3 regions of the Terrabacter sp. GCM10028922 genome follow, and region 2 is predicted to be linked to each of the others. Evidence: predicted binding sites of a transcription regulator. Region 2 holds the regulator's gene; each other region holds the start of a gene.
What was found. The regulator HspR, encoded in region 2, represses chaperone genes until heat shock. The targets are predictions, from matches to a motif close to AAGTTGAGTCNNNNNGACTCAACTT.
Positions count from the first base shown of each region.

Region 1: ACFQU3_RS09875 (ATP-dependent Clp protease ATP-binding subunit) is a predicted target of HspR. The motif match lies at 1,715-1,739, and genes of this name have one in related genera.
Region 3: ACFQU3_RS17140 (Hsp20/alpha crystallin family protein) is a predicted target of HspR. The motif match lies at 4,488-4,512, and genes of this name have one in related genera.

Region 1 covers NZ_JBHTFG010000009.1:217,215-226,787, reverse strand. The annotation lists gene ACFQU3_RS09890 (lactate 2-monooxygenase) at 1-160, shown strand, start outside; gene ACFQU3_RS09885 (SAM-dependent methyltransferase) at 321-1,073, shown strand; gene ACFQU3_RS09880 (nucleoside deaminase) at 1,070-1,555, shown strand; gene ACFQU3_RS09875 (ATP-dependent Clp protease ATP-binding subunit) at 1,839-4,457, shown strand; gene ACFQU3_RS09870 (ABC transporter ATP-binding protein) at 4,670-5,473, shown strand; gene ACFQU3_RS09865 (FtsX-like permease family protein) at 5,470-6,807, shown strand; gene ACFQU3_RS09860 (hypothetical protein) at 6,929-7,219, shown strand; gene ACFQU3_RS09855 (LCP family protein) at 7,380-8,561, shown strand; gene ACFQU3_RS09850 (amino-acid N-acetyltransferase) at 8,558-9,082, shown strand; gene ACFQU3_RS09845 (ATP-binding cassette domain-containing protein) at 9,260-9,573, opposite strand, start outside.
Region 2 covers NZ_JBHTFG010000023.1:334,491-344,063, reverse strand. The annotation lists gene ACFQU3_RS18420 (ATP-binding protein) at 1-1,128, opposite strand, end outside; gene ACFQU3_RS18415 (heat shock protein transcriptional repressor HspR) at 1,246-1,698, opposite strand; gene ACFQU3_RS18410 (DnaJ C-terminal domain-containing protein) at 1,718-2,740, opposite strand; gene ACFQU3_RS18405 (nucleotide exchange factor GrpE) at 2,818-3,510, opposite strand; gene dnaK (molecular chaperone DnaK) at 3,507-5,435, opposite strand; gene ACFQU3_RS18395 (hypothetical protein) at 5,619-8,900, opposite strand; gene ACFQU3_RS18390 (trypsin-like peptidase domain-containing protein) at 8,893-9,573, opposite strand, start outside.
Region 3 covers NZ_JBHTFG010000023.1:44,582-54,154, reverse strand. The annotation lists gene ACFQU3_RS17155 (glycosyltransferase 87 family protein) at 1-1,089, opposite strand, end outside; gene aztD (zinc metallochaperone AztD) at 1,370-2,602, opposite strand; gene ACFQU3_RS17145 (FAD-binding dehydrogenase) at 2,766-4,412, shown strand; gene ACFQU3_RS17140 (Hsp20/alpha crystallin family protein) at 4,565-5,107, shown strand; gene ACFQU3_RS17135 (alpha/beta hydrolase) at 5,250-6,161, shown strand; gene ACFQU3_RS17130 (IclR family transcriptional regulator) at 6,181-6,942, shown strand; gene ACFQU3_RS17125 (Rieske 2Fe-2S domain-containing protein) at 7,006-8,097, shown strand; gene ACFQU3_RS17120 (PDR/VanB family oxidoreductase) at 8,094-9,098, shown strand; gene ACFQU3_RS17115 (DUF2218 domain-containing protein) at 9,117-9,404, opposite strand; gene ACFQU3_RS17110 (amidohydrolase family protein) at 9,452-9,573, opposite strand, start outside.

The sequences.
Region 1 (9,573 bases), on a different contig from region 2:
CATCGGCAGACCGCATGTCTACGGGCTGGCTCTCGCCGGCGCCGAGGGCGTGTCGGAAGTGCTGCGCAACCTGCGCGCCGAGCTCGACCTCCAGCTCGCGCTGACCGGCTGCACCTCCCTGGTGGACCTGACACCGGAGCGCCTCGTCCGCGTCGGCTGACTCCGTCCAGCCACCCTGTGCTGCTCGAACGACTCGTTCGGTGCCGAACACGTCGGTGCACCAGCGCGTTCGAGACCCGGCAGCACGTTCGGGCACAAGCAGCGCGTTCGGTCGGTGAATCCCGGTCGACTGCTCCCCCGCGAGCGGCAAGGATCAGGACATGCCAGCCCTCGACCACCTGACCCGGGACGCGTACCCGAAGTCCTCGAAGTACGACGCGAAGTGGCTCGTCGACCTCGACATGGGCCCGCACCCGCTCTGGCTGCTCGAGGACCTGGCCGCCGACCTCGACCTGCGCCCCGGCATGCGCGTCCTCGACCTCGGCTCGGGCCTCGGCGCGACGTCCGTCTTCCTCGCCCGGGAGTACGGCGTGCGCGTCATCGCCGCCGACCTGTGGGTCGACCCGAGCGAGGCCGGTGAGGTGTTCCGCAAGGCCGGGGTCGACGACAGCGTCCTGCCGATGCGGGTCGACGCCCACTCCCTGCCCTTCGGCCACGGCACGTTCGACGCGATCGTCAGCATCGACGCGTGGGAGTACTTCGGCACGGGCGACCACTACCCGCCCTACCTCGCGAAGTTCCTCAAGCCGGGCGGCCAGCTCGGGGTGGCCACGCCCGCCCTCACGACCGAGGTGCGTGAGCTCGGCGAGATCCCTGACCACATCGACAACGTCGTCGGCGCCGAGACCGCGGCGTGGCACACGACCGACTGGTTGCGCAGCCAGTGGGAGTTCAGCCGCGCCTTCGCCGCCGTGACGGGACGCAACCAGCCCGACGCCTGCGCCAACTGGCTCCTCTGGGAGCGGGCCGTGATGGAGCTCAAGGGCCAGCCGACGTCACCCGTGCAGTCGATGCTCGAGGCCGACGGGGGCGCCTTCGTGACGTTCGCACTCGTCACAGGGAGGGTGGCATGACCGTCTCGCCGACCGACCTCGTCCACCTGCGACGCGCCGTCAGCCAGGCGCGGCTGGCCCTCGAGCGCGGCGACGAGCCCTTCGGCTCGGTGCTCGTGTCGGGCGACGGCCGGGTGCTCTTCGAGGACCACAACCACGTCGTCGCCCTCGAGGCCACCCAGCACCCGGAGCTCGCCATCGCGCGCTGGGCCGGTGCGCACCTGTCCGCCGAGGAGCGAGCTGCCGCCGCCGTCTACACGTCGGGCGAGCACTGCCCCATGTGCTCGGCCGCGCACGCCTGGGTCGGCCTGGGCCGCATCGTGTATGCCGTGAGCTCGGCCCAGCTGAGGGCCTGGCGTTCGGCGTGGGGCTCGGCGCCGTCTCCCGTCGCGCCGCTGTCGATCCGCGACGTCGTGCCGGACGCGGTCGTCGACGGACCGGTTCCCGAGCTCGAGGACGAGATGCGCGAGCTCCACGAACGCTTCGCCCGCGGCCTCGCCTGACCCGGGCCCGGCGGCATACGTCGTCGGCTGGGCTGCCCGCCTCGGTCCCCCAGCTCGGCCCACGCGGGTAAGACGCGCGGGCCCGCCGGGTACGAACAAGGTGTAAGAACATGCCGACACACCATGCGGCGCCTGTCCGCTCACGGCGAACAGCGGCCGAACCTGAGCCGATCACGCTCAGGATGGGGAACAGGAGGGATCCGACTGGCGTTGGTCGGGGTGTGCTCGTCGACAGCGGGCACGGATAGCATCGAGATGTCTCTCGATCAGTCAGGAGAAGAACATGTTCGAACGGTTCACCGACAGGGCCCGAAGGGTGGTTGTCCTCGCCCAGGAAGAGGCGCGGCTGCTCAACCACAACTACATCGGGACCGAGCACATCCTCCTGGGTCTGATCCACGAAGGCGAAGGCGTCGCCGCGAAGGCCCTCGAATCGCTCGACATCTCGCTCGAAGCGGTCCGGGCCCAGGTCCAGGAGATCATCGGCCAGGGGCAGCAGGCCCCCACCGGCCACATTCCCTTCACGCCCCGCGCGAAGAAGGTCCTCGAGTACTCGCTCCGCGAGGCGCTCCAGCTCGGCCACAGCTACATCGGCACCGAGCACATCCTGCTGGGCCTGATCCGCGAGGGCGAGGGCGTCGCCGCCCAGGTCCTCGTCAAGCTCGGCGCGGAGCTCAACAAGGTCCGCCAGCAGGTCATCCAGCTGCTCTCCGGCTACCAGGGTGGCCAGAGCGGCGAGAAGGCCGGCGCCGGCGTCGGCCAGGGCCAGACCGAGGGGACGCCCGCGGGCTCCCTCGTGCTCGACCAGTTCGGTCGCAACCTCACGCAGGCTGCCCGCGAGGGCAAGCTGGACCCGGTCATCGGGCGTGAGAAGGAGATCGAGCGGGTCATGCAGGTGCTGAGCCGCCGCACGAAGAACAACCCTGTCCTCATCGGCGAGCCCGGCGTCGGCAAGACCGCCGTCGTCGAGGGCCTGGCCCAGGACATCGTCAAGGGCGAGGTGCCCGAGACGCTCAAGGACAAGCAGCTCTACACCCTCGACCTCGGCTCGCTCGTCGCAGGCAGCCGCTACCGCGGTGACTTCGAGGAGCGGCTGAAGAAGGTCCTCAAGGAGATTCGCACCCGCGGCGACATCATCATCTTCATCGACGAGATCCACACGCTCGTCGGTGCGGGTGCCGCCGAGGGCGCCATCGACGCCGCGTCGATCCTCAAGCCGATGCTCGCCCGCGGTGAGCTGCAGACGATCGGTGCGACGACTCTCGACGAGTACCGCAAGCACATCGAGAAGGACTCGGCCCTCGAGCGGCGCTTCCAGCCGATCCAGGTGCAGGAGCCGACCCTGCCGCACGCCATCGAGATCCTCAAGGGTCTGCGCGACCGCTACGAGGCGCACCACCGCGTCACGATCACCGACGGCGCGCTCGTCGCGGCCGCCAACATGGCCGACCGCTACGTCAACGACCGCTTCCTGCCCGACAAGGCGATCGACCTCATCGACGAGGCGGGCGCGCGCCTGCGCATCCGCCGCATGACGGCTCCGCCGGACCTTCGCGAGTTCGACGAGAAGATCGCGGCGCTCGTCCGCGAGAAGGAGTCCGCCATCGACGGCCAGGACTTCGAGCGCGCGGCCCGAGTCCGCGACGACGAGAAGCGCCTGCGCCAGGAGAAGGCTGCCCGTGAGGCCCAGTGGAAGTCGGGCGACATGGACGTCGTGGCCGAGGTCGACGAGGAGCTCATCGCCGAGGTCCTGGCGGCGAGCACCGGCATCCCGGTCTTCAAGCTGACCGAGGAGGAGTCGAGCCGGCTGCTCCACATGGAGGACGAGCTGCACAAGCGGATCGTCGGCATGGACGACGCGGTCAAGGCCCTGTCGCAGGCGATCCGTCGCACGCGCGCAGGCCTGAAGGACCCGCGCCGCCCGGGAGGCTCGTTCATCTTCGCCGGTCCCACCGGTGTGGGTAAGACCGAGCTGGCCAAGACGCTCGCCGAGTTCCTCTTCGGCAGCGAGGACGCGCTGATCCAGCTCGACATGTCGGAGTTCTCCGAGAAGCACACGGTGAGCCGCCTCTTCGGCAGCCCGCCCGGCTACGTCGGATACGAAGAGGGCGGCCAGCTGACCGAGAAGGTCCGCCGCAAGCCGTTCTCGGTCGTGCTCTTCGACGAGGTGGAGAAGGCCCACCCGGAGATCTTCAACTCGCTGCTGCAGGTGCTCGAGGACGGCCGACTCACCGACTCGCAGGGTCGGATGGTCGACTTCAAGAACACCGTCATCATCATGACGACCAACCTCGGCACGAGGGACATCTCCAAGGCCAGCATGGGCTTCTCGGCCGGACCCGACACCCGCTCCGACTACGAGCGGATGAAGGCGAAGGTCATCGACGAGCTCAAGCAGCACTTCCGGCCCGAGTTCCTCAACCGTGTCGACGACACGATCGTCTTCCCGCACCTCAGCCGCGAGGAGATCATCCAGATCGTCGACCTCGAGATCGCCAAGCTCGACAATCGGCTCAAGGACAAGGACATGGGCATGGAGCTCACGCAGGCCGCGAAGGACCTGCTCGCCAAGAAGGGCTACGACCCCGTGCTCGGTGCGCGCCCGCTCCGCCGGACCATCCAGCGCGAGATCGAGGACGCCCTGTCCGAGCGGATCCTGTTCGGCCAGTTCTCGTCCGGCCAGTACGTCAAGGTCGACACCGAGGGCGAAGGCAAGGAGGAGACGTTCACGTTCTCCGACATGGCCCACCCGGACAAGGGCCACCGCCCGGCCGACGACCTTCCGGAGCTTCCCGAGGGCGCGGCCCTCGACGAGGCGCTCGGGGTCAACGTCACGGCGCCGTCCAACGTCCCGGACGACCAGATCTACCCCGACTCGGGGCTGACCGGCACGGAGCGCTGACCGGCTCTTCGCCCGCCGCAGCACGGCCGACCGAAGGGGTCGGGGACCGAGGTCCCCGGCCCCTTCGCCGTTCCCGGGGGCCGAGCCCGGCGGCATACGCCCTCGGTGAGGGACGGGGAGGGTACGCCTCATACCCGGGTCGTACGCCGCCTCCCGCGGGAGGCGACCTGCGACCGATGTGTCGACGTGGGCCGAGCCGCGAGGGTTGGGCCATGAGCCACCACGACGCCGCCCGTATGCCGTCCGCCGCGCCAGAACGCGCCCCCTCCCCCGCCCTCGCCGGGCCCCTGTCCACCCCTGTGCCCGTGGACGCCTCGCGCGACCTCGTCGCCCGCGACCTCGTCATGACCTACGGCAAGGGCACGTCCGCCGGCCCGCCCGCCCTCGGCGGCGTGGACCTGACGATCGGCGCGGGCGAGAGCCTGGCCGTCATGGGTCCGTCCGGGTCGGGCAAGACGACACTGCTGCACGTGCTCGCGGGCATCCTGCGACCGACCGGTGGCCAGGTGCTCTGGCGCGGCCGGGACATTGCGCGCATGTCGGACCGTGAGCGAACAGTCTTGCGCCGCAATGACTTCGGGTTCGTCTTCCAGCAGGGGATGCTGCTGCCCGAGCTGCCCGCGATCGAGAACGTCGCCCTGCCGCTCATGCTCGACGGCGTCTCCCGCGCCGAGGCGACCCGGCGCGCCGCGACGCTCTTCCCGCCGCTCGGGCTCTCCGGGCTCGAGAAGCGCCGTCCCGGTGAGCTGTCCGGTGGTCAGGCGCAGCGCGTCGCGATCGCGCGGGCCCTCGTTGCCCGGCCGGGTGTGGTGTTCGCCGACGAGCCGACGGGCGCGCTCGACCAGACGACGAGCGCCGAGGTCATGCACCACCTCACCCAGCTCGCCGCCCACACCGGCGCCTCGCTCGTCGTCGTGACCCACGACGAGAACGTCGCGGCCTGGTGCCACGGCGTCGCCCGCGTGCGCGACGGCCGCATCGTCGAGCGCGCCGCGTCCGTGGGGGTGGCCCGGTGAACGCGGCCGTCTCGCTGTGGTGGCGGCTGCGTCGCGCCGATACTGCCGACAACCGCGTGCCCGGCGTGCTCGCCGTCGCGTCCTTCGCCGTGGCGACCGCAGCACTTCTCGTCTCCGTCGCGGGTCTCATGGCGTTCGAGTCCCGCAACGCCGCGCTGTCCGGTGGGGGCGGTGGCGGCGGCCTCTCGATCGAGCAGGCCACGATCGGCGACCTCTACGTGACGCTCGCCTGGATCGCCACCACGTGCATGGTCATCCCGATCCTCACCTTGGGCGGCGTCGCGGCGCGGCTCGCGATCGCGCGGCGCGACCAGCGCCTCGCGGCCCTGCGCCTGGCCGGCGCGACGTCGGGTCAGGTCACGCTCATGACGCTCGCGGAGGCCGCCACGCAGGCGCTCGTCGGCGCTCTGACCGGCGTGGTCCTCTACCTCGCGGTCCTGCCGCTCGTGGCCCGCCTGACCTTCCAGGGCCGGCCGTTCGAGCTGAGCGAGCTCGTGCTGCCGTTGTGGCAGACCGGCGCCGTCGTGGCCGCGGTGGTCGTCGTGGCTGTCGTGTCGGGTGCGTCCAGCCTCGCCAGAGTCGCGATCAGTCCGCTCGGGGTCGCGGCCCGCACGAGCCCGAAGCGGCTCAGTCTCCTCCGGGTCCTCGTGGCCGCGGCCGCGGGCGGCGCCTGGGTGCTCGTCATCACGCCGATGAAGGAGCCCGAACGTGTGACGATCGTGCTCGTCCTCGGCGCGATGATCCTCGCGGTCAACGCGGTCGGCCCGTTCGTCGTCATGGTGGCGGGGCGGATCGCCTCCCGGGTCGCACCGACCGCCTCGACCCTGCTCGCCGCGCGACGCATCGCCGACGACCCCAAGAGCACCTGGCGCGCCGTCGGGGCGCTCGGTCTCGCCGTCGTCGTCGTGGGCTTCACGAGCCTCGCCCAGGTCGACGACCCGGCCACGCCGCTGGAGCGCTACCTCGCCGACGACCTCGGCACCGGCGCGCTCGTCACGCTCGTCATCATCACCGTCGTCGGGGCGACGTCGACGGGCGTCGTCCAGGCCGCGCGCGTGCTCGACCAACGCGAGCAGTACCGCGCCCTCGCCCTCGCCGGCACGAGCGAACGCTCACTCCACCGGGCCCGCGCGCTCGAGGTCGCGCTGCCTCTCGCGATCACGATCGGGCTCGCGGCCGGGTTCGTCCTCGTGCTCATGCTGCCGTTCTCGAGCGCTCTCGACAGCGGGCTCGTCGTGCGCTTCGTCGTGACGTCGGCGATCGCCGGGGCGGTGGTGCTTGCGTCGGTCGTGGCGTCGCACTCGCTCGTGCGGACGGCCTCCCGCGTCGCGTGAACCCACGTACAACGTGCGGGAACCTTCCCCCACGGGTCTCCGTCTCAGCGCCGCGCGAGAGCGACTCGCGCAGTCGGCACTCTCGAGACGAGCAGTGCCGGCGACACAGATAGGGGAACCCATGAAGAAGATCCTGACCTCACTCGCGGTGGCAGGTGCCCTTGCCGGTTCGTTCGCCGTCGCCGCTCCGTCCACGGCATCAGCCGCCGGTGACTGCATCGTCTCGCAGAGCAGCGACACGATGACCGTCAAGTGCTACCCGAGTGCACCCGGCACGCAGTACCGCGTCGTGGCCTCGTGCCCGGACGGCCTGCGCTGGTCGCGCTGGGAGGACCAGGCGCCGTGGTACGTCGACAAGGCAATCACGATGCAGTGCAACAACATCCGCCTGCACGACATCCAGTACCGCTGATCGTGTGTCCGCCGGCCTGACCGGGCCGGCGGACAGGGAGCCCCGACGCCGAGCGTCGGGGCTCCCGCCGTGTCCGGTGCCGGGGGCGACCGACGGGCCGGACCCGAGCCGTGTGTGCGCCGCAGGTATGAGCCTGCGTGTCATCTAGGGTTGCAGCGTGATGATCCCAGGCAGCCGTCGCCATCGCCCCGTCGCCACGGCAGCGCTCGTGGCCCTCGCGCTCGGCGCGTGCACGTCCGAACCGGCGGCGCCCGCCACTTCGTCGGCGAGCACGGGCACCCGCTCGAGCAGCTCGGACGCCACGACGCCTGCTTCAGGCGTCAGGGTCGCGGGCGCTCCGGCTCCGTTGGCCGCGCTCGTCAGCACCCTGTACGCCGGCGGCGACCTCACGCGTACGGCCTCCCCCACCGCCGCCGCTGCGCTCAAGGCACGCACCCCCGCGACCAAGGCGGTGTCGGCCACGGCGAAGGTCGGTTCGTGGATGGGCACGCCTGTCGCGGTCGTCACGTCCGGGGACGACGTCACCCTCGCAGTCGGTCCGACCTGGAAGGTCGTCGGCGGCTGGTGGCCCTCGCTCGGCGTGACCAGGCCGAGCCTCGGCAAGGGCCCACGCTGGGTCCTCGCCATCGGTTCCGATGCGCGCAAGGGCCAGCCGCTCGAACGCACCCGCGCCGACGTGCTCCAGGTCATCGGCGTGGACGGCAAGGGTGGCGGAGGTGTCATGGGCATGGCACGCGACCTGTGGGTGCCGCTGTCCACCGGAGGCAGGGGCAAGATCAACTCCGCCATGGTCCTCGGAGGGCCCCGCGCCCAGGTGAGCACCGTCAAGAGCGTGACGAAGCTGCCGATCGAGGGCTACGTCGTCCTCGGCTTCTCCGGCTTCAAGAAGATCGTCGACGCGCAGGGCGGCATCCCCATCGTCGTCCCCAAGACCGTCGTCGCCTCGCACGCCCGCGACCTCGTCATCAAGGCGGGCGCACAGACCCTCTCCGGGGCCGAGGCCCTCGCGTATGCGCGCGAGCGGAAGACCTTGCCGGACGGCGACTTCGGCCGCTCACGCCACCAGGGCGAGGTCATCATGGCCGCGGCGATCAAGGCAAAGCTCGCCGGTCCGATCGCCATCCCCTCGGCCCTCACGAGCTTCAGCAAGGTCGGCAAGAGCAACCTGTCGGCCGAGCAGATCCTCACCTTCACCGCGGGCCTGCACCAGCTGAGCCCACTCAAGGTCGGGCGCGGCGTCGCCAAGGGCGGCTTCGGCTGGGCCGGGCAGCAGTCGATCGTCGTCCTCGGCAGCGAGGCCCGCCGGCTCTTCGCCGAGTTCCGCGACGGGAACCTCTCGTGAGCGGCGACGCGTCGGTCGCCCCGGGTCGGCCCGTCATCCGGCGGGCTCGCACGGCCGACGTGCGCGGCATCCGCGCTCTCATCGCACCGCTCGCCGAGCGCCGGGTGCTCGTCAGCAAGGAGGCGGTCACGTACTTCGAGAGCCTCCACGAGTTCCGCGTCGCCGAGCTCGACGATCGCATCGTGGGGTGCGGCGCCCTGCACGTCATGTGGGAGGACCTCGCCGAGATCCGCACCCTCGCCGTGGCACCCGAGCTGCTCGGCTCCGGCCTGGGCGGCCGGCTCCTCGAGGAGCTCGTCCAGGACGCGCGCGAGATCGGCGTGCAGCGGCTGTTCTGCCTGACGTTCGAGATTGAGTTCTTCACCCGGCACGGGTTCGAGGCCATCGAGGGCCAGGCCGTGCCGATGGACGTGTACGCCGAGCTGCTGCGCTCCTACGACGAGGGCGTCGCCGAGTTCCTCGACCTCGAGCGGGTCAAGCCCAACACCCTCGGCAACACCCGCATGCTCCGCACCCTCTGACCCGTCGAAAGGCCAGCTCTCGCGCCTTCCCACCCGTCGAGAGGCCATTTCTCGTCGCCTCCCGCCGTCGAGAGGCCATATGCGGTGGCGCCTCGACGAGCGCACGCAGCCGTTGGTGGCCTCTCCGACGGGTGGAGGCGGCAGGTTCTGGCCTCTCGACGGGGGGAGTGGCGTGGGTCAGGTGCGGCCCGAGGCCGCGTAGATGCGTCTGACGACGTCCTCGATGTCGGGCTCCTCGATCGCCAGGTCGCGCACCTCGTGACGCGCGGAGATGTGGGCGAGCACCGCGGCCGCGGTCGTCACCTCGGAGTCGAACGCCAGGCTCTGGCGCAGCCCGTCGGGCTCGCTCTCGACGAGCCTCGTGCCCGGCACGTCCACGAGGTCGGGCGTCGGGGCCGCCAGGTCGATGACGACGATGCGCTGCGCGCCGACCGTCGCGGCGAGCCCCGGCAGCGTGCCGTCGAAGGCGAGCCGGCCGTGGTCGACGACGA
Region 2 (9,573 bases):
GGCCCGCACGCGGTGCGCCTCGATCGCGCCGGCCTCGGCGCGGGTGAGGTCGAGGATGCGGTCGACGAGGCTGGAGAGCCGCTCGGTGTTGCGGCCGATGAGCTCGAAACGCTGACGCTGCTCGGCGTCGAGGGCCGGGTCGAGCAGGGCGTCGTGCACCGGACCGGCGATGAGCGTCAGCGGCGTGCGCAGCTCATGGCTGACGTTGGCGAAGAAGTCGGCCTTCGCGACGTCGAGCTCGGCGAGCGACCTCACCCGGTGCCGTTCGTTGCGCAGGTGGCGCAGCCCGCTGAGGACCGAGGCGACGTGCGAGGCGCACAGCTCGGCATACACCTGGAGCGCGGTGTCCCACGGGCGGCGCGGGTTCTCGGTCAGCACGAGGTGGGCGCTCGGCTCGCCGCGTCTCGGCCCGCGGACCGGCACCACGTGGACGCCGTCTCCCTCGACGGGCGCACTGCCCGGGCCCGCCCACACGAGGTCGGCGTCCAGGTGGTCCTCGGTGTGGGCGCGGAGCACGTCGAGGGTGCGGCGTCGCACGTCTGCGGGGCTGTCGGCGTCGGCGAGGGTGTCGACGAGCTCTGCCGAGGCCCTGGCACGCCGGTCGGCGAGCACCTTGGCCGTCGTCTCGGTCGCCACGTTGAGCACGCCGCGCACGACGCCGTCCGCGTCGCGGATCGCGCCGTAGGTCCACGTGAAGTAGGCCTCCTCGAGGAAGCCGTTCCGGTCGACGACGAGCAGCTCGTCCTCGACCCACGTCGCGGGACCGCCGGCCAGCACGCAGTCGAACATCGGTCCGATGACGTCCCAGACCTCGGGCCAGACCTCCTGCACCGGCTTGCCCCAGGCGCCCGGGTGCTTGTTGGCGCCGAGCATCGCGCGGTAGCCGTCGTTGTAGATCATGGCCAGCTCGCTCCCCCAGCACACGAGCATGGGGAAACGCGAGGCGAGGCACACGTCGACGACTGTGCTCAACGTGGCAGGCCACGTGTCGACCGGCCCGAGCGACGTCGCGGACCAGTCGGTGCTGCCGAAGAGCTCCTGCATCTCGCTCCTGGGCGACGTGCCGGCGAGAGCCGAGTCCGTCGGGATGGCGCGCGAGAGGTCACTCTCGGGGTGGTGCGGAGTCACACGACCGCTCGGACTGGGGACAACGGTGGACCTCCGCTGCGACGTACTGCGACAAGCCCCATTGGCTCGAGGCTGGCACAGTCTTGCACAGGACCCAGCGCTGTCGGGGCGAGCACGCTAGCGCTCCGGGCGCCAGACCACGAGCGCCTGCGAGGAGGGTGACCGTGGCGGTCGCTGCCCGGGTCGCACGGCGACGACCTCGCCCCGCGGACCGACCGCGAAGACCCGCGCTCCTGCCGACAGCGCCGCCTGCGCCGCGGAGAGCTCGGCGGACAGCTCCTCGACCCGGGCCTGGAGCGCCGTCACGTGGTTCTCGAGGTCGAGGATGCGCTGGATGCCGACGAGCGAGACCCCCTCCTGGGAGAGTCGCTGCACCTCGCGGAGCAGCGCGACGTCGCGGGTGCTGTAGCGCCGGCCCCCTCCGCGTGTGCGTGACGGCGACACGAGGCCGAGCCGGTCGTACTGACGCAGCGTCTGCGCGTGCATGCCGGCCAGCTCGGCAGCGACGGAGATGACGAAGACCGGGGCGTCGTCGTCGTGACCTCCTGGGCGGGGGCTCCTGCGTGCCATCGTCGTCACCGTCCTCTCGTCAGGAGCGAGCGCGCTCGAAGAGCTCGGCACGCGGGTCGTGGCCGTCCTCGGCGGCGGCCATGCGCTCGACGGCCTCGCGGGCCTCGTCGGTCAGGCGCTGCGGTACGACGACCTGCACCTTGGCGAGTAGGTCGCCCGTGTGGTCACCGCGCTTCACGCCCCTGCCCTTGAGCCGCAGGACTCGCCCGCTCGGCGTCCCGGGGGCGACCTTCACCTTGACCGAACCGCCGTCGAGAGTGGGCACCGCGACGGTCGCACCGAGCGCGGCCTCCGCGAACGTGACCGGCAGGTCGAGCGTCAGGTTGTCGCCCTCGCGCCCGAAGACCGGGTGCTTGTCGACCGAGACGGTGAGGATGAGGTCACCGGCCGGCGCGCCCGGGTCGCCTCGGCGGCCCTTGCCGCGCAGGCGGATGCGCTGGCCGTCCTTGACACCGGCGGGGATGCGGACGTTGATGCGCCCCAGGTCGGGCGAGCTCAGCGTGACGGTCGACCCCTCGACGGCGTCGCGGAAACCGATGCTCGTGCTCGCCTGGACGTCGGCGCCGGGTCGCGGGCCCGCCGGGGCGCCATAGCCGCCGAAGCCGCCGGCCGCACCCGGGCCGGCACCGGGGCCGGCACCGCCGAACATCTGCCCGAGGATGTCGTCGAGGTTCGGCGGGGCGCCACCGGTGCCGAAGCGGACGCGCTGCCCGCCCGGACCGCCCGCACCGCCGAAGGCGGAGAAGATGTCCTCGAACCCCGCGCCGGCGCCCCCGGGGCCACCCGCCGTGAAGCGGGCACCACCGTGGGACATCGCGCGGATCGCGTCGTACTCGCGGCGCTGCTCGGGGTCGGACAGGACGGCATACGCCTCGCCGATCTCCTTGAAGCGGTCCTCCGCTGCGGTGTCGCCGACGTTGTGGTCGGGGTGCATCGTGCGGGCGAGCCTGCGGTACGTCTTCTTGATCGTCGCGGCGTCGGCGTCCTGGGGCACGCCGAGGATCGCGTAGAAGTCCTTCTCGAACCAGTCCTGACTAGCCATGGCGCACCTCCTTCGTCACTGTGGTCCCATCATCGGGTATGCCGCCGGGCTGCGGGTGCAGCCCGGCGACGGACGTGTCAGGCGGGGTCGGCAACCGAGACCCGTGCGGCGCGGACCAGTCGGTCACCGATGCGGTAGCCCGGCTGGAGCACCTGGACGACGGTCGTGGCAGACGCGCCCTCGGGCAGGTCGGCCTCGATGTGCATGAGAGCCTCGTGCACATTGGGGTCGAACTCCTGGCCGGCCTCCCCGAGCCGCTCGACGCCGTACCTGCCGAGGATCGACTCGATCTTGTCGGCGATCGCGGCGAACGGGCCCTCGGAGAGGTCTCCCGCCTGGCGCGCCATGTGGATGTCGTCGAGGACCGGCAGCAGCGACTCGACGACGCTGCCGACGGCCGTCGTGCGGATGACGTCGCGGTCGCGGTCGACGCGCTTCTTGTAGTTGACGTACTCCGCCTGCAGGCGCTGGAGGTCGGCGAGCAACGACGCGGCCATGGTGTCCTCCTCCGCGAGGGCGGCACCCTCGGACTCGTCGCCCTTGGGCTGGTCGCCCTCTGAGCCCTTGGACGGGTGGTCGAACTCGTCCTCGCCACCCGGCTCCGACGACGCGCCCGGACCGCCCTCGTAGAACGAGTGGTGCTGCGCGCCGCGGGGCTCGTCGCCCCGCGGCGGGGCGCCGGCGGCGTCGCCGCTGCCGGCCCCCGGCGCACCCGTGGCGGTCACGTCGGGCTGCTCGCCGGACGCGACGTTGTTCGGGGAGTCGGTCACTTGGCGTCCTTGACCTCGTCGTCGTCGACGACCTCGGCGTCGACGACGTCGTCGTCGGCCGCACCGGACGCGCTGGACGTGCCCGACGTGCCGGCCGACTCACCGGCGTGGGGCGAACCGTCCTGCGCTCCAGCGGAACCCGCCGCGTTGGCGTTGGCCTGCTCGGACGCGTAGACGGCCTGGCCCATGGCCTGGGACTTCGTGTTGAGGTCCTCCACCTTGGCCTTGATGTCGTCGGCGCCGGCCTCGGAGCCCTCGGCGATCGCGGCCTTGAGGTCGGCGAGCGACTCCTCGACCGGCGTCTTCACGTCGGCGGGGACCTTGTCGCCCGACTCCTTGAGGAACGTCTCGGTGGAGAAGACGAGCTGCTCGGCCTGGTTCTTGACCTCGGCCTCCTCGCGACGCTTGCGGTCCTCGTCGGCGTGCGCCTCGGCGTCCTTGACCATGCGGTCGATCTCCTCCTTGGAGAGGGCCGAGCCGCCGGTGATCGTCATCTTCTGCTCCTTGCCGGTGCCCTGGTCCTTGGCGGAGACGTTGACGATGCCGTTGGCGTCGATGTCGAAGGTGACCTCGATCTTCGGCACGCCGCGCGGGGCCGGCGCGATGCCGGTCAGCTCGAAGGTGCCGAGCGACTTGTTGTGCTGGGCGATGTCGCGCTCACCCTGGAATACCTGGATGAGGACCGACGGCTGGTTGTCGTCGGCGGTGCTGAAGATCTCCGAGCGCTTCGTCGGGATCGCGGTGTTGCGGTCGATGAGCTTGGTGAACAGGCCACCCTTGGTCTCGATGCCGAGCGAGAGGGGCGTGACGTCGATGAGCAGGACGTCCTTGCGCTCGCCCTTGAGGACACCGGCCTGGAGGGACGCGCCGACGGCGACGACCTCGTCCGGGTTGACGCCCTTGTTGGGCTCCTTGCCGGCCAGCTCCTTGACGAGGTTGGCCACGGCGGGCATACGCGTCGAGCCGCCCACGAGCACGACGTGGTCGATCTCGCTCACCTTGATGCCGGCGTCCTCGATGACCTTGTGGAACGGCGCCTTCGTCCGGTCCAGCAGCGACTTCGTCATCTGCTCGAACTGGGCGCGCGACAGCGTCTCGTCGAGGTGGATCGGGCCGTCGGGGGTCATCGAGATGTACTGCGCCGAGATGTTGGTGCTCGTCGCGGTGGACAGCTCCTTCTTGGCGCGCTCGGCCTCGTCACGGAGGCGCTGCATCGCGATCTTGTCCTTGGACAGGTCCTGGCCCGTCTTGTTCTTCACCTGCGTGATGAGGTGCTGGACGATGACCTCGTCCCAGTCGTCACCACCGAGGTGGTTGTCACCGTTGGTCGCCCGGACCTGGATCGTGGCGAAGCCGTCCTCGGCGTCCTTGCCGACCTCGAGGAGGGACACGTCGAAGGTGCCGCCACCGAGGTCGAAGACGAGGATGAGCTCGTCCTCCTTGCCCTTGTCGAGGCCGTAGGCGAGGGCGGCCGCGGTGGGCTCGTTGACGATGCGCAGGACGTTGAGGCCCGCGATCTCACCGGCCTCCTTCGTGGCCTGGCGCTGGTGGTCCTCGAAGTAGGCGGGGACGGTGATGACGGCGTCGGTGACGGTCTCACCGAGGTAGGCCTCGGCGTCGCGCTTCAGCTTCTGCAGGATGCGGGCGCTGATCTCCTGCGCCGTGTAGGTCTTGCCGTCGATCTCGGGCGTCTTCCAGTCGGTGCCCATGTGGCGCTTGACCGAGCGGATCGTCCGATCGACGTTGGTGACGGCCTGGCGCTTGGCGACCTCGCCGACGAGCACCTCGCCGTTCTTGGAGAACGCGACGACGGACGGCGTCGTCCGCCCGCCCTCAGCGTTCGCGATGATGCTCGGCTCGCCGCCCTCGAGGACGGAGACGGCCGAGTTGGTGGTACCGAGGTCAATTCCGACCGCACGTGCCATGGGTGACTCCTTGAAGATCTGGGTGAAGATCGTGGTCTTGCTTGGTGGTCTGGTGAACAGGTCCTCGCTCAATCTGCTCCGGATCGGCCGTGATTGTCAAAACCGGACTCGCAAATCTTGCGTTCACCACACTCAACTTCGTGGGCGCGAGGATTGTTCCCAGATCACCCGGGGAGATGGAGATCAGCGGCTGGTGAACCGGCCGAGCTCCTCGAGGAGCAGGGCGTGCGTGTCGTCCCACCTGTCGAAGGCGCGCACGATCCGGTCGAGCTCGGTCGGTCGGGGGTGCGCCTGCTGCGCGGCGTGCAGGAACGCGCGGGTGACCCGTGACCTGTCGACGTACTCCACCAGGGTGACGACGGCCGTCCGGGCGGTCGGCTCGGAGAGCAGTGGCATCGCGTCCGGGCGCAGGTCGAGCGCGGGGACGGGGAGCAGGCTCGTCGCCAGCTCGCCCAGGTGCTTGAGCCACGTGTCGTCCGGGGCTGCGGCCACGAGCTCGTGGCGCACGGCGGGCCGCAGCTCCGGGTTGTCCCCGCGCAGGGCCAGCCGGGCCGCCGGGCCCAGCGGACCGCCCGTGAGGCGCAGCTTGCCCCGCAGCCGCTTGCTGACCTCGGTGGCCCGTTCACCGAGCACGTCGTGCGTTCGGGGGCCGCGCGTGCTGCCGCCTCGAGCCAGGCGCGCTCGGTCAGCGAGGGAGCGCAGGTCGGCGGAGATCTCGAGCAGGTCGCGCTCGGCGTCGCCGAGCACCGCGCCGAACGCGAGCATGACGTCAGGGTCCGGCACGAACAGCCCGGCCACGTCGCCGACGACCACTGCGTCGCCCTCCCGCCTCCCCAGTGGCACCCCCGTCAGGCGGTGGAGGACGTACTGGCGGAGCTGGTCGACCGGGTAGAGCGCGCGGGTGGTGAGCGACTTGGCGTCGTAGAGCGGCTGCTCGAGCCCGTCGAGGGCGATGCCCTCGGCAGCGCGAGCCAGGGCCGCCACGAAGGTGCCGACGAAGGTCTGCTCGCGGTCCGAGCCATCCGCCGACCGAATCGCGAGAAGACCCGCGCGGGCGTCGACGTCGCCCGAGAGGAAGCGGCACAGCACGTCGTAACGGTCTGACGGGTCCTCGCTCGTGGTCGGTTGGGCACTCACCTCCGCGACGTACGCCGCCCACTGCGCGGAGTCGGAGTACGCCTGGGGCAGCCACTGCGGCACTGACGAGGAGCGGCCCCACTCGCGCGTCCGGAAGAGGTCGACGGCGTCGTCGGCCTCCCCCACCTCGAGCAGCGCAGCCCCCTGTGTCGCGACGTAGCCCGACCACAGGTGCGCGGGAAGCAGCCGCGCGTGCTCAGGGGTGAGCCGGTCGCCACGGAGCAGACGCAGCTGGGCCTCGACCTGCGGCGCCATCTCGGACACGCTCTCACCCAGCTCACGAGCCAGTCGTGCGTGGTGGTTGCGCTCGGCGAGCACGCGGCCGTGTGCACTCTCCCATTCGCCCTCGAACACCGGCGGCTCTCCCGTGGCGAGCATCATCCGGTGGTAGAACGCCTCGATCACCTCGGGCGTCGCGTCCTCCATGAGGTCCGGCACCGGGTTGTACCACCGAGCCGCACGCTCGTGGATCTCGCGCACCCGCTCCCGCAGGACGGGGTCACCCGACATCAGGGACAGCATCGCCCGGCGGACCTCGGGCTGGTGGTGCAGGCTGCCGTCCTCGGCCCGCCTCACCAGCCACACCTCGTCGGCGAGGCGGTCGACGAGCCGCTCTGCCTCCTCCTCGTCGAGGTCGGTGAAGCCGCACGGTACGGCCAGCACGTCGCGTACGAGCTGGGGGGTGACCCGGCGCAGCGCCAGACCTGGGTGCGCGAGCTGCTGCACCCGGTCGTCGCCGATGTGCTCGAGGAAGCGGTCGTAGAGCACGGCCCGGCGCAGCTCCTCGTCGAGGGCGGGGTCGATGCCGTCGCTGCTGAGGAACGCATCGCGGTCCGGTGCGGCCAGCCGCCCGACGAACCGCGCCGCAACGTGCAGGCTCAGTGGGTTGCCGCCGACGAGCCCCGCGAGGCGGGGCGCGTCGTCATCCGCCACACCGAGGCGCCGGAGCAGCTCGGTGGCCGCATCCTGGCCGAGCTCGCCCAGCTCCACCTCGTGGCCCGGCAGGGCGGCGAACCGGGCCCGGCCCGAGACGATGACGCGGAGCCCGGACAGGCCCATGCCGTCGCGCAGCCGGAACAGCCAGTCCGCCATGACGGGTTCCGGGTCGTTCCAGCTCGTGCGCGGACCGCTGAACGGGCGGGCTCGCTGCCACTCCTCGAAGGTGTCGAGCACGAGGGTCACCGGCTCGAAGGCATGGACCGAGGCCGAGACGAGGGGATGGACCCGACCTTCGAAGGCGGAGTAGCTGCGCTGGGACGTCTCCGGGTCGGGACTCGCGCCTGAGGCCAGCTCCCGGCGCTCGATCCGTGCCTGCGTCTCGGCGGCTCGGGCCTCTGCCAGCCCCTGGGCGAGCTCGGGCCAGGCGAGCTCCAGCTGCCGGGTCACCTCGTAGCCGAGCTCGACCTCCGCATGGGGCCGGAACGCGACGCGGTCGAGGTCGATGACGACCAGGGCGGGCGCCGGCAGGCCGGAGAGCAGCGCATCGAGCCGCGGCGCGCACACGCCGGCGAGCAGCGTCGACTTGCCGGCACCGCCGATGCCGCTCAACGTCAGCACGGGGACTGGCGGCCAGCCCGCGACGGGTGGCGCCATGAGGAAGTCCTCCACCTCGCGTCGCTGCTCCTCGCGCCCGACCAGGCCGTGGGCGAGGAGGCCGACGTAGCTGTCACGGATCGACTCGACGTGCGCTCGGCACGTCGCCCACGCGATGCCCGCCCGCACGTCGGCGAGGTCCGAGACCCAGAGCAGGGCCTGCGCCACCTCGGCGCTGGACGCGCCCGCCACGACGTCGGCCGGGACCCGGCCGACACCCGGCGGGAGCGGGCCGGCCAGCCCCCCGGCGAGGCCGCCGACGACACCGGGGATCAGGCGTCGGAGCACTTCTCCGGCGGCGTCCGTCGCGACGCCGGCCGCTCGGGAGACGGCCGCTGTCAACCCGGACGGGCCGGCGCGCAGCCGCCCCAGAACCTGGCTGCGTGGCATGCTGCGCATCGTCCATGTCATCCGCCCGTCGACGACGGCGCGGTCGAACTCCGCGGCGAGCGCCCCGAGCAGCTGGCTACGACGCGCGGGGTCCGGTTCGCCTCGGACGAGGTCCCCCGGACGCACGGCTCCGCTCACCGCTGCCAACGCCCTGACCTCGTCGAGCGCGAGCGAGCGGGGGTCGGGGCCGGGCGCGTCCGGCCCCGGCTCCGGACGAGCCGGATCGCGTTCCAGGCTGTGCGCGAACGCCGCCACCTCGGTCGGTGGGCGAGCCGACCACTCCTTGACGAGCGCGAGGATCGCCGGGTCGTCCGGCCGCGGCACGGCGCCGCCCGGGCTACTCATCCCGCACCCCCGGAGCAGCCAGGGCGCTGATGAACGGACCCAGCGTCAGCGCCAGTTCCCGACGCGCGTCCTCGGCCACCTCGTACGGGCCTGCACCGGGCTTGGCGGCCTGCGACGCCGCGAGAGCGGCTCCGACGAGGGGGCGCAGCGTCGCGACGACCTCCTCGGCGGTCCCCCACGGCAGCAGGGTGCGGGCGATGTCGTCGACCGTCGGAGGTACGAGGTACTCCACACAGGCCTCGAACCCCGACGGCAGCGACTCCTGCCAGCCGGCGAGGACCAGCCGGATGCCGGCGGCGTGCGGCAGCTCGAGCACGAGCTGGCGCACCAGGTCGACGACGGCCGCCGACGGGCGCGAGGCGCTGCTCTCGAAACCCTCCAGCACGAGCCACGCACCGGACCGGCCGGCGATCCTGTTCAGCGTCTCGGCCAGGGCAGGCGCGGTCCTGTTGCGCGTGTCGCGCTGGCGGGTCGTCAGGCCCATGGAGCCGGGCGCGCGCACGTCTGCGGCGAAGGCGCCGGCCACCTTGGCCGCGAAGGTCTCGGCGTCGTCGCCCTGCGCGTTGGCCACGTCGAGGGCCGCGTACGCGCCTCCGAAGGGGGTGACGAGGGCGTGCACGAGGTGCTTGGTGAACCGCAGCCCCAGACCGGGGGTCGGCGCGAGAACGGCCAG
Region 3 (9,573 bases), 290 kb from region 2:
CGTGGCCCACACCGAGAGCGCGAGGGCGGCGAGGAGGTAGGCGTTGCCGACGAGGTGCTCGAACGGACTCCAGCCGTACTCGAGACTCCGACCCCAGGGGGGCCAGAGCACGGGACGGGTCACGAACACCGCGGTCCACGCGGCGGCCGCCCACCGGCTGCGCTCCCACAGGGCCAGCGCGATCGGCACCGCCCACACCCAGTGGTGCGACCACGAGATCGGCGACGCGACCAGCATGGCCACCGCCGCCAGGCACGTGCCGAGCACGTGGTCGCCGCGGCGCCACCAGGCTCTCGCCACGAGCAGGATGGCGACGCAGAGGGGCACCGCGAGCGCGAGCCACAGCAGGGTCGGCGGTCGGCCTTCGAGCAGCCGGGTCAGCGCGCCGTGCACCGACTGGTTGTGGGCCAAGGCCGGTGGCCCGATGCGGCCGGCGTCGACGAGGCCATCGGTCCAGTACCTCGTGGCCCAGCCCGGCGCCGCGACGAACCCGACCGCGACCGTGCCGGCGAAGGCCAGGATCGCTCGGCCCGCAGTCGCACGCCGCCCGACCAGCACGAGCAGCGCGACGAGAACCAAGGGGGTCAGCTTCACGCCGGCCGCCAGCCCCAGCAGCACACCGGACCAGCGCCGGCCCGGCAAGAGCAGGTCGACGAGCACCGCCACCATGACGAACGCGTTGACCTGTCCGAAGACGAGGTTCTGCCACACCGGCTCCATGGCGAGCGCACCGCCGGTGAGGAGCGCGACCAGCCACCCCGGGGCGGGCCGGTCCAGTGCGCGACGCACGAGCACGACGACCGCCGCGAGCGCGCCCACCGACGCCCCGGTCCAGAGCGCGGCGGCGAGCCACGCCGGCATCAGCGCCAGCGGCACCATGACGAACGCGGCGAACGGCGGGTAGGTGAACGACAGCCCGGTCACCGGGTCGCTGGACCCGAGAGCCGGCAGCCCCTCGAGCACCCTGCGACCCGCGTGCTGGTACACGTACAGGTCCGTGAAGCCGCCGTGCAGCCCACCTGCGACGACCGCGGCGACGACCAGGACCAGCACCGGGACCGGGCCGTCGAGCAGGCGGGAGCGCCTCACCGGACCATGAGCCAGCGGAGGGAGTCGATCCGGTCGGTCCGGCCGCGCTCCCTGCTGGACACGGTCGGTGGTGGGGTCAGGGCGACCGGCGTCATCCGGGGCCAGCACCATCGCATCGTAACCAGCGCGCAAGCCCGAGCCAGCCGCGACGCAGCCGGCCCGTCCTGCTGGCACCGTCGCGGTCCGCACGACCATCCGCCCGTGGCTGGATCGTTGCGGCAATCGTCTGTCATTCGCCACAACCATCCACCCATGGGTGGAGCGCTGCGTCGGCGAGCGGTCAGCCGTTGACGCCGGCGATCTCGTTGGGGACGCCGGGGAGCGTGCCGCGGCCGACGACGCGGCCGCTCGCCAGGTCGACCGCGACGAGCCCGGATGCCGTCGGGTCGGTGACGTAGGCGCGGTCGCCCACGACCCGCACCGCCGGTCGCGGGTCCTGCCACTCGAGCGGCTCGCTCCACGGCCGGACGACGGGGATCGACCGCGTCGTGCGCCCGGTGCCGGGGTCGATGACGCGCAGCCGCCCGTCGGTGCCGAGGAGGAGCGCCTCGCCGCCCGGCCCGCGCTCGAGGCTGCGGAAGGAGTAGCTGGCCCCGACCTCGACGAGGCGCAGGCGGCCCGTCGCCGTGTCCGTGAGCGAGATGCGGGTCGGGCGTTCGAGCTTCGCGTCACGGTCGACCTTGTAGTCGCCGAGGACGACGGGAGACGCCTCGGAGCCGGCCTGGTTGCCGATGCGGCCGTACGCGTCCGGGCTCGCCACCTTGGTGAAGGCGCCGTCCCGGAAGACGAGGATGCCGTCCTCGCAGCCGAGCGTGACTGCGTGGCCGGCGGCGACGGCCTCGCCGTGAAGCCCGGGGCACGCGTCGGTGCGGGCCACCTCACGGCCGGAGACGTCGCGCGCGACGGCGCCGGTGCGCGCCTCGTCGTCGCCGAGGCTGTGCACGAGGGTCGCGTCCGGCAGCTGGACGGCCACGCCGTGGTGCGGCTCCGGCGTCCGGTGGCGCACGACCGAGGGTGCGCTCGACGTCGCGAGCTTCGCCGGGTCGAGCACCTGGATCTCACCGGTGCCGTCGGCGAAGAGCACGGTGCGGCCGCCGTGGACGACGACGTGACCCGGGTGCGAGCCGGCGAAGGCCGCCCCCGTGAACCGCGGCGCCGTGGTGAAGGAGTGACCGTGGTCGCCGTGCGGCTCGGTCCACGCACCGAGGTCGAGGACGCGCCAGGCATCGCCCGAGGTGACGAGCACGTGGCGGCCGTCCCCCGCGGAGTTGAGCCGCACGAAACCCGTCGTCGGCAGGTCGGCGAGGACCTTCAGCGTGCGTGCGTCGAGGACAGCCACCCCGCTCGCATGGCTCACGGCGAGGCGCGGGCTCGGGCCCTGCGCCTGCGCCGTCGGAGCCGGTGAGGACGGAGTGCTGGTCGGCGCCGCCGCTCCGGGGGACGCCGGTGTGGCGCAGGCAGTCAGGGCTCCGGCGAGGAGCGGAAGGAGGAGGGACATCGTTCGGCGAGTCATGCGAGAATGATTCTCATTACATCTTCTTGCTGTCAACTCGGCCACGGTGGTTGACCCGTGCGGTCGTGACCTAGAGGCTGGGCGAGCACCGCGGGCACCTCAGCGGGCACGTCAGCGGGCACCACTGCGGACAACACTGCGGGCACGCCGAGGAAAGGGACCCATGGAAGCCGACGTCGTCGTCGTTGGAGCCGGTCTGGCCGGTCTCGTCGCCACCGCCGAGCTCGCGGACCGCGGCAAGCGCGTCGTCCTCGTCGACCAGGAGGGCGAGCAGTCCCTCGGCGGCCAGGCGTTCTGGAGCTTCGGCGGGCTCTTCCTCGTCGACAGCCCCGAGCAGCGCCGCATGGGCATCAAGGACAGCCTCGAGCTCGCGACCCAGGACTGGATGGGCTCGGCACAGTTCGACCGCGACGAGGACTTCTGGCCCCGCAAGTGGGCCGAGGCGTACCTCCACTTCGCGGCGGGCGAGAAGCGATCGTGGCTGCACGAGCAGGGACACCGGCTCTTCCCCGTCGTCGGCTGGGCCGAGCGCGGCGACGGCCGCGCGGACGGCCACGGCAACTCGGTGCCGCGCTTCCACGTCACGTGGGGCACGGGCCCGGGTCTCGTCGAGCCCTTCGAGCGACGGGTCCGCGCCGGTGTCGACGCCGGACGGGTCACCCTCGCCCTGCGCCACCGCGTCGACGAGCTCGTGACGTCCGGCGGAGGCGTCACCGGCGTGCGCGGCACCGTGCTTGCACCGGACGCCGTCGAGCGCGGAAAGCCCAGCAACCGCAACGGGATCGGCGACTTCGAGATCGCCGCCCAGGCCGTGGTCGTCACGAGCGGCGGCATCGGAGGGAACCACGACCTCGTCCGCAAGGCCTGGCCGGAGCGGCTCGGCACCCCGCCCGCCCGCATGGTCGCCGGCGTCCCCGCTCACGTCGACGGGCGAATGCTCGTGATCACGGAGCACGCGGGCGGCCACGTCATCAACCCCGACCGCATGTGGCACTACACCGAGGGCCTGCGCAACTGGGACCCCGTCTGGGACAACCACGGCATCCGCATCCTCCCCGGCCCCTCGTCGCTGTGGCTCGACGCGCGCGGCCGCCGCTTCCCGGCCCCCTACTTCCCGGGCTTCGACACGCTGGGCACGCTCGGGCACATCATGCGCAGCGGTCACGACTACTCGTGGTTCGTGCTGACGCAGCGCATCATCGAGAAGGAGTTCGCCCTGTCGGGCTCGGAGCAGAACCCCGACCTCACCGGCAAGGACGTCAGGCAGGTGCTGGGCCGCGTCCGCAAGGGAGCCCCGGGTCCCGTCGAGGCGTTCAAGGAGCACGGCGAGGACTTCGTCGTCGCCGACTCCCTCGACGAGCTCGTCAGGGGCATGAACGCGCTGACCGGCGACGGGCTCATCGAGCTCGAGTCGCTGCGCCGCACGATCGTCGCCCGTGACAACGAGATCGACAACGACTTCACCAAGGACGCCCAGATCACGGCCATCCGAGGCGCGCGGAACTACCGCGGCGACAAGCTGATCCGCGTCGCGACCCCGCACAAGCTGCTCGACCCGAAGGCCGGCCCACTCATCGCCGTGCGCCTCAACATCCTCACCCGCAAGACGCTGGGCGGGCTGGAGACCGACCTCGCCGGACGGGTCCTGCGACCCGGCGGCGAGCCCCTGCCCGGTGTGTACGCCGCCGGCGAGGTCAGCGGCTTCGGCGGGGGCGGCATGCACGGCTACAACTCGCTCGAGGGGACCTTCCTCGGAGGCTGCCTGTTCAGCGGGCGCACCGCCGGTCGCTCGGTCGCCGCGGCGCTCTGACGACCCTCGCTAGGACGTCGGTCGTGCACGCTTGACGACACCGATGTCCTCGTCTAAAACTGGGAACACAGCACGAAGTTGAGCGGCTACCACTCAAGAAAGGTCCGTCGGGGCCGATCAGATCGGCCTCACCGTTCATCCCAGGAGTAACCATGAGCACCAGCACCTTCGACCCGTTCCGCGGCCTCGACCGCACGTTCGACCGGCTCTTCAACGACAGCCTGCGCGGCACGACGGGCAACGCGATCATGCCGATGGACCTCTACCGGTCCGGCGAGAGCTTCGTCGCCCACATCGACCTGCCGGGCGTCGACCCGGGCAGCATCGACATCGACGTCGAGGACCGCACCCTCACCGTGCGCGCAGAGCGCACCGGCCCCGAGGAAGAGGGAGCCCAGTGGCTCTCGCGCGAGCGGCCCACGGGCACCTTCGCGCGCCAGCTCTCGCTCGGGCGCGGCCTCGCCCTCGACCGCATCGAGGCCGACTACCGCGACGGCGTCCTCTCCCTGAAGATCCCGGTCGCCGAGGAGGCGAAGCCGCGCAAGATCTCGGTCTCGCACGCCGGCTCGCACCAGGCCATCGGGTCCAGCTCCGACAAGAGCTCCGGCAACGGCTCCGACTCGGGCTCCGACGCGAGCTCCGGCACCGGGTCCGACACCGGCTCCGACGAGGCGCAGCGGCACGCGGCGGTCTGAGCCGCCGAGTCGAGGGTGGCCGGGGCAGCCGGTGGCTGCCCCGGCACCTCGCGCCCGCGAGGAGGCCTCCCGGGGGCTACCCGGAGCTCGTCCTGTGCGCTAAGCTCATCGTCAGGATTCCTGAACGTTTGAGGAGCGTGCGATGGGCACCATGGATGCCGTCACGGTCAGAGCCATGCAGGCGCTGTCCTTCCTGATGCAGAAGCCGCCGCGGGGGCTCCGTTTCGAGGAGATCCCGAAGCGCGTGACGAAGATCCGGGTGCCCACCTCGGTCGGGGACGTCTCCTGCACGATCTACCGGCCACCCGTCTGGTCCCCGTTGCCGCCCCCGGTGTACGTCAACTTCCACGGGGGCGGCTTCGTGTTCCGCCATCCCGAGGCCGACGACCACATCTGCCGCTACATCGCGGCGCACGCGCACTGCGTGGTCGTGAACGTCGACTACGACGTGGCGCCGCAGCGAGCCTTCCCGGTGGCGGCCACCCAGGCGTACGACGTCACCGTGTGGGTGACCCGGCATGGTGAGGCGCAGGGCTGGGACGGGTCGCGGGTCACGGTCGGCGGCCACAGCGCCGGAGGCAACCTCGCCGCCGGGGTGTGCCTGTCCGCGCGCGACCGGGGCGAGCCGAGCCCCCTGCTGCAGATCCTCGACTACCCGCCACTGGACCTGACGGTCGACCCCGGCGACAAGCGGGCCCGCACCGACAAGCCGTTGCTCACTCCTGGCATGGGGCGCCTCTTCGACTCGTCGTACGTGCCGGACGCCTCCCGTCGCGCCGACCCGCTGGTCTCCCCGTTGCTCGCCGACGACCTCACCGGGCTCGCCCCGGCCCTCGTCATCACCGCGGAGTACGACATCCTGCGTGACGAGGGCGACGCGTACGCGCGTGCCCTGGCTGCTGCCGGCGTACCCGTGACGCATCGCATGGTCGAAGGCGTCGACCACGCCTTCACCCACCGCGGCCCGGTCGAGCCGGCGCTCGAGACGATCGCGCTCATGGCCACGTCACTGTCGGCGGCCTTCGTCTCGAGCGCGTCCCGCCCTCGGGCGTGACGGGCATACGGGGGCGGCCATGTCGCTGACCAACCGCACGCTCGACGTGCTGGCCGCGTTCACCCCAGACCACCCGACCCGCACTCTGCAGGAGGTCAGCCGGGAGAGCGGTCTGCCCCTCACCACCACGCACCGCATCGTCAGCGACCTCGTCTCCTGGGGTGCGCTGGAGCGCACACCTGCCGGTCGTATCCAGGTGGGGCTGCGGCTGTGGGAGGTCGCCTCGCTCGCCCCGCGCGGCCTCGGCCTGCGCGAGGTCGCGCTGCCGTACATGGAGGATCTCTTCGTCGCCACCGCGGAGAACGTCCAGCTCGCCGTGCGGGAGCAGACCGAAGCGGTGTTCATCGAGCGCCTGACGGGACGCCGGTCGGTCACCGTGCTCACGAGGGTCGGTGACCGGTTCGCCCTGCACGCGACGGGCGTCGGTCTTGCACTTCTCGCCCACGCCCCGTCCGACGTGCGCGAGCAGGTGCTCGCCCGCCCCTTGCGCACGTGGACCGCACACACCATCGGCGACCCGGACCAGCTGCGCGCCGTGCTCGCCGACGTGCGTCGGACGGGCGTCGCCGTCAGCGACCGCCAGGTCACCCTCGACGCCGTGTCGGTCGCGTGCCCGATCCACGACGCGAACGACGACGTCGTCGCCGCGCTCTCCGTCGTGGCCCGCCACGGCACCGTCTCACCCCTCGCGCTCGCTCCGGCCCTGCGGGCCGCGAGCCGTGGCATCTCCCGCGCGCTGGGCGCGCCGACGCCGGACTTCCGTCAGGCGGAAACGGCGTAGTCGGGACCCCGCAGCCAGCACGATCCTGCAGGGGCCAGCAGCCCCAGCGAACCAGAGTCGACGATGACCACCCTGCAGCCCGAGCGGACCGTCACCGCCACGATCTTCCCCCACCCTCTCAACGCCTGGTATGCCGCCGGATGGGATCACGAGGTCACGACCAGGGGCGTCCTGGGGCGGACCGTCGCCGGCAAGCCGCTCGCGCTCTACCGCACGTCGGACGGTCGGACGGTCGCCCTGGCCGATGCCTGCTGGCACCGTCTGGCGCCGCTGTCGATGGGTCGGCTCGTCGGGAACGACGAGATCCAGTGCCCGTACCACGGGCTGCGCTACGACTCCGCGGGCCGCTGCACCCAGATGCCGGCCCAGGAGACGGTGAACCCCAGCGCGATGGTGCCCTCCTACCCGACGGTCGAGCGCTACCGCTACGTCTGGGTCTGGCTCGGTGACCCGACGCTCGCGGACCCGGCGAAGCTGCCGGACATGCACCAGATGGACCACCCCGACTGGGCCGGTGACGGCCTCACGATCGAGGCGAGGTGCAACTACCAGCTCGTCCTCGACAACCTCATGGACCTCACGCACGAGGAGTTCGTGCACGGCAGCACCATCGGGCAGGCCGAGCTCAGCGAGTCGGAGTTCCACACCCGCCGCGAGGACGACGGCAGCGTGACCGTCGAGCGGTGGATGCGCGACGTGGAGCCGCCACCGTTCTGGCTGGGGAACATGCGCGACAGGTTCCCCGGCTTCACCGGGCGCGTGGACCGCTGGCAGATCATCCACTACTACGCGCCGTCCACCATCTGCATCGACGTGGGTGTCGCAAAGGCGGGCACCGGGGCGCCGCAGGGCGACCGCTCCCAGGGTGTCAACGGCTACGTGATGAACACGATCACCCCCGAGACCGACCGCACCAGCCACTACTTCTGGGCGTTCATGCGCAACTACCGCCTCGACAGCCAGCTCATCACAACCAGGCTGCGGGACGGGGTGCAGGGCGTGTTCGCCGAGGACGAGGCGATGCTGACCGCACAGCAGGCGGCCATCGACGCGAACCCCGGGCACGAGTTCTACAGCCTCAACATCGACGCGGGCGGCATGTGGGTCCGCCGCATCCTCGACCGGATGCTCGAGGCCGAGCAGGCCCGCCGATGAGCACGCACGGCCAGCCGGCCTGGAGCGAGAGCCGCGTCGTGGAGTCGCGCCCGGTCGCCTCGGGGGTCCGGCGGATCACCGTCGAGCGGCCCGGGAGCGTGCGCGCTGCGCCCGGCGCGCACCTCGACGTCCGGGTGCGGCTGGGCGAGGCCATGGCGACCCGGTCGTACTCGATCGTCGAGTCGAACACCGACGGGAGCCGGCTCACCATCAGCGTCCAGCGGGCCGCGGCCTCGAGAGGTGGCTCGGTCTTCATGCACGGGCTCGAGGTGGGCGACACGATCGAGACGACCCAGCCCCTGCAGAACTTCCACCTGCGCATCGGCGCACCGCGTTACGTGCTGCTCGCCGGCGGTATCGGGGTGACCGCGGTCATCGAGATGGCCCGGGTGCTGAGGTCGCTCGGTGCCGACTACGACCTCGTGTACGTGGGGCGGAGCCGTCACGTCATGGCATACGCGGACCTGCTGGCCGACCTGCACGGCGAGCGGCTGGCCCTGCACGTGGACGACGAGGGCACGCCGCTCGACGTCGACCGGCTCGTCGACGCCGTCGCGGGCCACGACCTGGCCGGCGGCACCGAGCTGTACATGTGCGGCCCCATCAGGTTGATGGACGCCGTACGCCGCACCTGGGCCGCAACGGCCCTGCCACCGACGAACCTGCGCTACGAGACCTTCGGCAACAGTGGGTGGTTCGCACCCGAGCCGTTCGTCGTCCGGCTGCCCCAGCTCGGCATCGAGACGACGGTCGGCACGGGCACCACATTGCTCGACGCCCTCACCGCCGCGGGCGCCGACCTCATGTACGACTGTCGCAAGGGTGAGTGCGGGCTGTGCGTGGTCGACGTGGATGTGGCGGGCGGACGCATCGACCACCGGGACGTCTTCCTCAGCACTGCCCAGCAGCAACGCGGGGAGCGCCTCTGCCTGTGCGTGTCGCGGGCCGTCGCCGAGCCCGGCGCTTCGGCACCGGCCGTCCTCGACGTCAGGCTGCCATAGCGGCCTCGCCGGGCTGCCTCAGCCGGCGGCCCAGACGAGGTCGAGCTCGTCACGTTGCCCGAAGCGCTCGAGGTGCTCCTTGACCACCTGGGCGAACCGGTCGGGGTCGGCGTCGTCGGGCACCGAGACCTCGACCTCGAGGGCGCCCTCGACCGGGCGCAGCACGATCACCTGCCCGGTCTCCCAACGCAGCACCGTGGCTCCGTCCTCGTCGCCGGCCGGACCACGCCGCGCCCAGTGGCTGGCCAGCTGCTTGGCGTAGCGCTCGGGGCGGTCGGTGGCCATGGCGCCTGTCCTGGTCTGCATTCCCTGATCCTGCCTGCTGCGTCTGTGAACGGGGCGGGGGTCCCCGGCTACGTGAGCCCGAGGAGGCGGGCCGCGTTCTCCTTGAGGATCAGCGGTTTCGCCTCGTCCTTGACCGGCAGGTCGTCGAACGCCGCCATCCAGCGGTCTGGCGTCAGCACCGGGAAGTCCG